Regions from separate parts of the Mesorhizobium sp. C268A genome, predicted to be linked through region 2. Evidence: predicted binding sites of a transcription regulator. Region 2 holds the regulator's gene; the other holds the start of a gene.
What was found. The regulator HrcA, encoded in region 2, represses chaperone genes, less so after heat shock. The targets are predictions, from matches to a motif close to GTTAGCACTCNCNNNNNGNGAGTGCTAAC.
Positions count from the first base shown of each region.

Region 1: a site for HrcA is predicted at 2,530-2,558, ahead of NKL06_RS06130 (co-chaperone GroES). Genes of this name have one in related genera too.

Region 1 is NZ_JAMYVX010000001.1:1,193,253-1,198,145, forward strand. It holds gene NKL06_RS06095 (hypothetical protein) at 1-85, opposite strand, end outside; gene NKL06_RS06100 (ester cyclase) at 367-753, shown strand; gene NKL06_RS06105 (DUF3168 domain-containing protein) at 760-1,167, opposite strand; gene NKL06_RS06110 (hypothetical protein) at 1,385-1,594, shown strand; gene NKL06_RS06115 (hypothetical protein) at 1,626-1,793, shown strand; gene NKL06_RS06120 (DUF1488 family protein) at 1,837-2,103, opposite strand; gene NKL06_RS06125 (hypothetical protein) at 2,100-2,363, opposite strand; gene NKL06_RS06130 (co-chaperone GroES) at 2,611-2,973, shown strand; gene groL (chaperonin GroEL) at 3,038-4,666, shown strand; gene NKL06_RS06140 (hypothetical protein) at 4,803-4,893, shown strand, end outside.
Region 2 is NZ_JAMYVX010000001.1:3,426,250-3,431,142, reverse strand. It holds gene hemW (radical SAM family heme chaperone HemW) at 1-247, opposite strand, end outside; gene rdgB (RdgB/HAM1 family non-canonical purine NTP pyrophosphatase) at 247-894, opposite strand; gene NKL06_RS16640 (VOC family protein) at 894-1,304, opposite strand; gene rph (ribonuclease PH) at 1,495-2,211, opposite strand; gene hrcA (heat-inducible transcriptional repressor HrcA) at 2,360-3,445, shown strand; gene NKL06_RS16625 (hypothetical protein) at 3,482-3,682, shown strand; gene NKL06_RS16620 (PQQ-dependent sugar dehydrogenase) at 3,788-4,893, shown strand, end outside.

The sequences.
Region 1 (4,893 bases), 2.2 Mb from region 2:
CTGCCGGCGTCGCTTGCGACGCCAACAGGCCGGCCGCTGTGAGCGCCAGTATCGCGATTCTGACATGAGAGCGAAGCGTTTTCATGGTCGGCGTTGTAACGCAACTGTGCTGAACGTGAAATGAACGGTGAACGGGTGAAAATCCATCCCCGCAATACCCCCCTGCGCGCGCAACGAATGAATGCGATCCTACCGCCCAGTCCCTCAGACCGGGCAATGGATTCATAACCGGAAAACCGGCTGCGCGGCTATGGTGTTTGCGCGCAGGTTCTCAATTCGCAGCCAGATTGGGAACAGGTCAAGGCGAGACCATTCTGAAGGGTCGCCCTAAATAGCGCGGGAAACGCCAAATCATCGGAGTGCGCCATGACGGATAAAGACCTTGCCGACCTTTACCGGGGCTATATCGCTTGCCTGAATGACCAGGACTGGGCGAAACTTGGAGACTTTGTCGGCGACGAGGTGCAGCACAATGGCGAAATGCTGGGCCTGTCGGGTTATCGCCGTATGCTCGAAGGCGATTTCGAGGCGATTCCCGACCTCCGCTTCAACATCGAACTGCTGGTCTGCCAGCCGCCGCGCGTGGCGGCGCGCCTGCATTTCGACTGTCATCCCAAGGGCGTGCTGTTCGGCCTGCCGGTGAACGGCAAGCGCGTGTCGTTCGCTGAGAATGTTTTCTACGAATTCGGAGAGGGTCGCATCCGCGAGGTGTGGTCAGTCATCGACAAGGCCGAGATCCAGGCGCAGATCTAGGTTGCTTCAATCACTTTGTTCGGTGAGAGCGCGTATCCGCAGCACCCCGTGGTAGAGCGCCAGGTCCTCGTCGTAGCGGGCCTCGGCGAACTCCAGCGACAGGCGGGTCTGGTCGCGCGAGCCGGTGGCGAAAGCGGCGCCGTCAAGGCGCGCCCGGATGCTGTCCATAATCAGACGCGTCTCGGCCTCGCCTTGCGCCTTCGACCAGACATGCAGCGTGATGAGCTGGTCGTCATCATTGTCGGCGCCGGTGTCCAGATCGAATGCGCTGGTCCTGCCATAGGTCACATAAGGGAAGGCGGCACTGTCGGCCGCCTGCTCGCGCAACCCGGCGCCGCCGAGCAGCGCCGTCAGCGAGGCATCGCTCTTCAATCTCATGAACAAGGCTTGCAGCAAATCGCCGGGCGCCGTCATCGTCGTCTCCGTTCGCCTGTCACGCTTTGAACAACCTCAGTTTCGCGCGCAACCTAACCGCGTTGCACGGATTTCGCCAGATGACGATCCGCCTGATGGAAGGCGGCGAATCGGGCGGCATGGCCCTTTCACGGACCGGGTTCTATTTGGCATGCGGGGAGTTTCAAGAAGGGTGTTATGAGGAGCCCTGTTTTCTCCGGCAATTCGAGGTCATTTCATGCGAACGCCACCGCTGCTGCCGGCTTTTGGAAAGCTTGGCGTCAAGCCCCCGGTCGCGATTGCGGCAGCACCCGCCCTGTCGAAGAGCACCGTGGCCCTGCGCATGCGCGAGATACTTTCAATGCATGGCGGCCTGGCCTTGAAGCTGTCGGTGGTGGCCTGGACAATCCTGATCCTGGCGGCGGCATTTTTCATGTCAAGGGCCTGATGCCGATATGACAAACCGCTACGCGTTGCGCATGTACGAGCCCGAGAGCTGGACTATCTTCGACATCTTCACCGGCCAGCCTGTCGAGCTTAAGCAACAGGTAATGGTGGCCATGAATTTGCGCGATGCGGAAGCGATGGCCGACCGCCTGAACAGCCGGGACGTCAAGCGGCGGGCAAAAGCCGACCGCAAGTCCTGACGCACGCTGATCTCAGCCGCTCTGATTGCAAGACGAACGCGCGCTAACCGAAATCCGCGGCTGTGAGCACATATATGCTCTTGCGGGTGCGGGCGTAGGCCTTGCTGGCAATGTCATGGATGGAGCTGGACGCGGTGTCGAAAGCCGCCAGATAGGTGGCTTCCGCGGTCGCCGTCCCTGATGGCGCCTTCGAGAGGGCATCGGCTGCGACAGAGAAGGAAATCTGGAACATGCCGTCGTGGCCGACAAAGCGGATGCGCTTGCCGGCCTCGTCATAGAAGCGACTTGGATTGGGGAATGTCAGGCTCATGACGTGCCCCCCTTCGGCGCGGCGGCGGCTTTCTTGACTGTCGCCCGCTTCTTCTTCGGTGTCGGGTTCAAGGCTTCCGCGACGCGGTCGGCCTCTTCCTTGGCCAAGCGCAATTCCCTGAGCCTTGCCGTCTTGATCTCCCTGGCCCTCGCTTCGGACATGTAGTCGGAGGTTGCCTTGTTGCGCTCGGCCGTCTTCTTCTGCTTGTCCATGAAGCGGGCTTCAGCTTTTTCCATGATGCTCTGATTGCCTTCGGCCATCGCCTAAATCTCCTTCGTGCCTGAAATTGTGAAATCGAACTTACGATATAAATAGTCACTTTTGCCTCGGAATTCAATTTTTTGAAATATCTAGGCGCCTCGCGACGTTTCGAACCCTGCAGACATCATAATACTTTTTAATATTTAATTTTGGCCACGAATAATTTTTGGCACTCCTATCTATCGAGTGCCAACACGCCTATAAGAACGGCGCGGTCGCCTATGCCGGCCCCAGAAAGAAGTTCTCATGAAGTTTCGGCCACTCCACGACCGCGTCGTCATCCGGCGCGCCGAAGGCGATGTCAAATCCAAGGGCGGCATCATCATTCCCGACAATGCCAAGGAAAAGCCGCAGGAAGGCGAAGTCATCGCCGTTGGGCCGGGCGCACGCGACGAAAACTGCGCGCTTGTTCCGCTCGACGTCAAGGCCGGCGACTTCATCCTGTTCGGCAAATGGTCGGGCACCGAGGTCAAGATCGACGGCGAGGACCTGCTGATCATGAAGGAAGCCGACATTATGGGCGTCATCGACAAGAGCGAGACGGCCGCTATCGGCAAGAGCGGGACGGTCGTCACCGAGAAGAGCGTCAAAGCCAAGAAGGCTGCCTGACCGGCCTGGCTTTGCCAGGCTCCGGCGAGCCGCTTGCTTCACCACACCAACGGGATTGAAAAAAATGTCTGCCAAGGAAATCAAATTCGCCACCGACGCGCGCGACCGCATGCTGCGCGGCGTCGAGATCCTCACCAATGCGGTGAAGGTCACGCTCGGCCCCAAGGGCCGCAACGTCATCATCGACAAGGCCTATGGCGCGCCGCGCATCACCAAGGACGGTGTGACGGTGGCCAAGGAAATCGAGCTTGCTGACAAGTTCGAGAACATGGGCGCGCAGATGGTGCGCGAAGTGGCTTCGAAGACCAACGACCTCGCCGGTGACGGCACCACCACCGCCACGGTGCTGGCCGCATCGATCCTGCGCGAAGGCGCCAAGCTGGTTGCCGCGGGCATGAACCCGATGGACCTCAAGCGTGGCATCGACCAGGCTGTCGCCGCCGTGGTCAAGGACATCAAGGCGAAGGCCAAGAAGGTCAAGTCGTCGGCCGAGATCGCGCAGGTCGGCACCATCGCCGCCAATGGCGATGCCAGCGTCGGCGCCATGATCGCCAAGGCGATGGACAAGGTCGGCAATGACGGCGTCATCACCGTCGAGGAGGCCAAGACCGCCGACACCGAACTCGACGTCGTCGAAGGCATGCAGTTCGACCGCGGCTATCTCTCACCCTATTTCGTCACCAATGCCGACAAGATGCGCGTCGAACTGGAAGAGCCTTACGTGCTCATCCACGAGAAGAAGCTCGGCAATCTGCAGGCGATGCTGCCGATCCTCGAAGCAGTGGTGCAGAGCGGCAGGCCGTTGCTGATCATCTCGGAAGACGTCGAAGGCGAAGCACTGGCGACGCTGGTCGTCAACAAGCTGCGCGGCGGCCTCAAGGTCGCGGCCGTCAAGGCGCCGGGCTTCGGCGATCGCCGCAAGGCGATGCTGGAAGACATCGCCGTGCTGACATCGGGCCAGATGATTTCCGAGGATCTCGGCATCAAGCTCGAAAACGTCACCATCGAGATGCTTGGCCGCGCCAAGCGCGTACTGATCGAGAAGGACACCACCACGATCATCGACGGCGCCGGCACCAAGGCGACCATCCAGGCGCGCATCGCGCAGATCAAGGGCCAGATCGAGGAGACCACGTCCGACTACGACAAGGAGAAGCTGCAGGAGCGGCTGGCCAAGCTCGCCGGCGGCGTCGCCGTGATCCGCGTCGGCGGCGTCACCGAGTCTGAAGTGAAGGAAAAGAAGGACCGCATCGACGACGCGCTGAATGCGACGCGCGCGGCGGTGGAAGAAGGCATCGTGCCCGGCGGTGGCGTGGCGCTTCTGCGCGCAAGATCGGCTCTGGCCGGCCTGACCGGCGCCAATGACGATGTGACCGCCGGCATTTCGATCGTGCTCAGGGCGCTGGAAGCGCCGATCCGCCAGATCGCCGAGAATTCCGGCGTCGAAGGCTCGATCGTCGTCGGCAAGCTGTCCGACAGCAAGGACCAGAATCAGGGCTTTGATGCCCAGAACGAGGTCTATGTCGACATGATCAAGGCCGGCATTGTCGACCCGGCGAAAGTGGTGCGCACCGCGTTGCAGGACGCCGGCTCGATCGCCGCCCTTCTGATCACCGCCGAAGCGATGATCACCGACATCCCGGCCAAGGATGCGGCGCCTGCGGGCGGCGGTGGCGGCATGGGCGGCTACTGACCATCGCCCGAAAATTGCCCGCCTGGGAATCTGGGCGGGCATAAATCAGAACAGGCTGCCCGAGACATTTCCCCGGCGAGCCAGGAATTTCCGTCAGTCAGTCAAGACCAGTCAGCAACGACAGGGAGATCGACAGATGATCACATTCGCCCCGAAGCCAAACGCTGTATCCGCGACCAAGCCGGCGGAGGAGAGCCGCTTCGATCGCATCCGCCGGATTGCCGCCG
Region 2 (4,893 bases):
GCACCGCCGCCACCGTCTGCGGCTGCATCAGCGACGGTGTGCCGCCGCCGAGAAAGATACTGGTCACTTCGCGCGGCCCGGTCCGCTCGCTCATGGTCTTCAGCTCGTTCTCGAAGGCGCGGGCAAAGCGCTCCTGGTCGACCGGCTGGTGACGGACATGGCTGTTGAAGTCGCAATACGGGCATTTGGCGGCGCAGAACGGCCAATGGATGTAGACCCCGAAGCCCGGGCTGCGGTCCAGCGACATTAAGCTGAGCCTAACCTGGCGCGGGCGAATTTCTGGAAGGCGCGGGCGCGGTGCGACAGCGCCGTCGGCTGACCGGGCTTCCAGCCGTGTTTTTCCTCAGCGCTCATCTCGCCGAACGTCTTGTCGAAACCGTCGGGCAAAAACACCGGGTCGTAGCCGAAGCCCAGTTCGCCGCGCGGCGGCCACACCAGCGTTCCCTCAGCTTCGCCGCGATAATATTCAGCCTCGCCATTGGGGAAGGCCAGGCAGATGACGGCGACGAACCGCCCCTTGCGCTGCGCTGGCTTGGCGGCGCCGACCTCCTGCAAGGCCACTTCGGTGCGCTGCATGGCCATCCCGAAGTCGCGGCTGCCATCGGGAGCTTCGGCCCAATTGGCGGTGTAGACGCCGGGGGCGCCGTCGAGCGCGTCGACGCACAGGCCCGAATCGTCCGACAGCGCCGGCAGGCCGGTCGCCTTAGCCGCGGCGAAGGCCTTGATGTAGGCGTTTTCCTCGAAGGTGGTGCCGGTCTCCTCCGGTTCCGGCAGGCCGTAGTCCTTGGCCGACTTCGCCTCGAAGCCGAACGGACCCATCAAATCGGCGAATTCGCGCAGCTTGCCTTCATTGTGGCTGGCAACGACGATCTTCTTTCCATCGAGAGAATGCATCAAAGGCCCCAGATCCTTGGCTCGGCGAATTCGATCGAATTGCCCGAGGGGTCGCGTATGTAGATCGAGCGCCCGCCCTGCGGCCATTCGAATTCGCTTTCGATGGCGATGTTTTTCGCCTCAAGTTGCGCCTTCCACTGTGCGAGTTCATCCTCACTTGCGGCAAAGCAGAGATGGCCCTCGCCGACCGTGCCATGCGGCGGCACTTTCAGCCGCGCATCGGGCGCCGGCGGGATTTTGGTGGCTTCGGCGTTGAAGATGAGCAGCACGCCCGGGCCGCAGCGGAAGAAGAGATGGCGGCCGTCGACCTTGCCGAGGAGAGGGAGGCCGAGGACGTTGGAGTAGAAGGCTTCGGCAGCGGCGAGATCCGTGACGTAAAGCGCTGACTCAAGAATAGCGGAGGGTTGCATCAGGCACCCCCCTCTGCCCTGCCGGGCATCCCCCCCGCAAGGGGGGAGATTGGCAGTTCCGCTGGCGGCGTCTCAACGTTGATGGTTGGCGAAAACGGTAGCGACCTCTGATCTCCCCCCTTGCGGGGGAGATGGCCGGCAGGCCAGAGGGGGGTGTGAAGGATCGCCGACGTCATCACGTTAAATTCAATCAAGCCACAGCCATCTGCTGCAAGCTCACCAGCCGCTGAATGCCCTTCTTGGCAAGGCCCATCAGCTCCGCGAACTGCCCTTCCGAGAAAGGCTCGCCCTCGGCGGTGCCCTGGATCTCGACGATGCCGCCCTTGCCGGTCATGACGAAATTGGCGTCGGTGCCGGCAGATGAATCCTCGATGTAGTCGAGGTCGATGACCGGCTGGCCGTCATGGATGCCGCAGGAAATTGCCGCGACATGGTCCTTCAGCACCTTGGCAACACTGGCCATCTGCCGCGCTTCCATCCAGCGCAGGCAATCGTAGAGCGCCACCCAGCCGCCGGTGATCGAGGCCGTGCGGGTGCCGCCATCGGCCTGGATGACGTCGCAGTCGACGGTGATCTGCTGTTCGCCCAGTGCCTGCAGGTCGACAACGGCGCGCAAGGAGCGGCCGATCAGCCGCTGGATTTCCAGCGTGCGGCCGCCTTGCTTGCCGGCCGAGGCTTCACGGCGCATGCGCTCGCCGGTCGAACGCGGCAGCATGCCGTATTCCGCCGTCACCCAGCCCTTGCCGGAATTGCGCATCCAGCCCGGCACCTTTTCCTCCAGGCTCGCCGTGCACAACACATGCGTGTCGCCGAATTTCACCAGGCACGAGCCTTCCGCGTGTTTGGAGACGCCGCGCTCGAAGGAGATGGCGCGCATTTCGTCGGCTTGGCGTTTGGAAGGGCGCATCGAGGCCTCTTTCTGTTCTTTTTACGGTTGCGTCGGCGGCTTGTAGACGCATGCAGCCCATGGCGCAAAGGAAAAGGCCCCATATAGACGCCGGGTTGCGCGGGAGCGATGGAAGTCTATATCCTTGGGCCGGAGGTTTTTGGCTCGAATGACCAAGGCAGTCACCGAACCCAGTCTGCTGGCGCCCGCGCTGCAATCGCTCGACATGCGTTCGCGCGACATTTTTAGGCGCATCGTCGAATCCTATTTGAAGGACGGTGAGCCTGTGGGATCGCGCAGCCTGTCGCGCATCCTGCCGTCGTCGCTGTCGCCGGCCACCATCCGCAACGTGATGAGCGACCTCGAGCATCTCGGCCTGATCTATGCCCCGCACATCTCGGCCGGGCGCCTGCCGACCCAGACCGGCCTGCGCTTCTTCGTCGATGCCTTCATGGAGCTTGGCGATCTCTCCGACGAGGAACGCCGGGTCATCGAGGCGCAGGTGCGCGCCTCCGGCTCGGGCGCGACGCTGGAACACATGCTGACCGAGGCCAGCCAGATGCTGTCGGGCATGTCGCGCGGCGCCGGCCTGGTGCTCGCCACCAAGAACGAGGTGGCGCTGAAGCACATCGAGTTCATCCAGCTCGAGCCGACCAAGGCGCTGGCGGTGATGGTGTCGCAGAATGGCGATGTCGAGAACCGCGTCGTCGACCTGCCGGCCGGCATCACCGTCTCGCAGCTGCACGAGGCCTCCAACTTCCTCAACGCCCATATCAGGGGCCGCACGCTCGCCGAGGCGCGCATCGAGATCGCCCGCATCAAGGACGAGACCAGGGCAGCGCTGGACACGTTGTCGCAGGACCTGGTCGAGAAAGGCCTGGCGGTGTGGGCCGGCGCCGACAGCGGCCTGCCGGCGCGCCTTATCGTGCGCGGCCGCGCCAATTTACTCGAAAACGTCACCGCCCAGGCCGATATCGAATTGCTGCGCCACCTGTTCGAGGATCTGGAGACGCAGGACGGGCTGATCCAGCTGCTCGACCTCGCCGAGGACGGCCCCGGCGTGCGGATCTTCATCGGCTCGGAAAACAAGCTGTTCTCGCTCTCCGGCTCGTCGCTGGTCGTGGCACCTTACCGCGACAAGGACGCCCGCGTCGTCGGCGCGCTCGGCGTCATCGGCCCGACCAGGCTGAATTATGCCCGCATCGTGCCGATGGTCGACTACACGGCCCAATTGATTACCCGGATGTTAAGATAATTCCGAAGCCGTGATCACCGTAAAGGAGGGCGCAGAATGGCGCTTGAATCGTTCAAGGCCCAGATCAGCATGCTGCTCGAAGAAATGGTCAACCAGCCGGAGGACGAGCACGAAATCCAGGAGCAGCTGCGCGAAAAACTGCGCGAAATGCGCGCCATGGGATTGCCGCTGCCGGAAGATCTTGTCGAATTGGAAAAGCGTCTCGACGACGATCTGGACGTCGAAGAGGAAAGTTGAGCGGTTCTCTCGTCGAATCTGCGCGCGCACGCTTCTCTTTTGCGGCGGCCGCACAATATCTCCCTTGTCGTGACGCGCCGACGGCGCGAGTTCGAGGAGAACAGCATGATCCGGATTGCCGGCTTCGCAGGCCTTGCCCTGCTTCTGGCCACCAGCGCCTTCGCCCAGCAGGCTGATCAACTGCTGCTGACCGGCAAGGACGCTTTCGGCGACTGGAAGGCCGACAAGCCAGGTGTGCGCCGGCTGATTAGGCCGGATGATCTGAAAAGACCCAACATCACCGGATCCGCCTCCAACAGCGCCGGCCTCGGCGATCGGCCCGAGGGCGCGAAGCCCGTCCTGCCGCCTGGGTTTTCGGCCGAACTGGTTGCTTCCGGCATTTCCAATCCGCGGGTCGTGCGCGTGGCGCCGAACGGCGACCTGTTCGTCGCCGACAGTGACGCCAACCAGATCCGCGTCTATCGGCTGGCCAAGGGTAGCGCGAAGCCGGCCGAAGAGGGCATTTTTGCCGACAATCTCAACCAGCCCTATGGCATCGCCTTCTACCCGCCTGGCGACAAGCCGCAATGGGTCTACGTCGCCAACAACGACAGCGTGGTCCGCTACGCCTACCGCGACGGCGACCTTAAAGCCTCCGGCGAACCGGAGACGATTGTCTCCGACATCCCTACCGGCGGCCACTGGACCCGCGATATCGCCTTCTCGCCGGACGGGAAGACGCTGTATCTCTCGGTCGGCTCCGGATCGAACGTCGCGGAGGGCATGCAGAAGGCACCGAAGGGCGGCCTTGACGCCTGGGCAAAATCACAGCCACTCGGCGCCACCTGGGGTTCCGAGGATGGCCGTGCCGACGTGCTGGCCTTCGGCCCCGACGGCAAGAATGGCCGCATCCTCGCTACCGGCCTGCGCAATTGCTCGGGCATGACCGTGCAGCCGGCCACCGGCGCGCTGTGGTGTGTCGTCAACGAGCGCGACGGTCTCGGCGACGATGTGCCGTTCGAATATGCCACCTCAGTCAAGGACGGCGCCTTCTATGGCTGGCCCTGGTATTATATCGGCGCCAACGAGGACCCGCGTCACGAGGGCGCGCGCCCAGACCTCGCCGGCTCGGTCACCGTGCCCGACGTGCTGATGCAGGCGCATTCGGCGCCGCTCAACATCGCCTTCTATGACGGCGGCAATTTCCCGGCAGAGTACAAGGGTGACGCCTT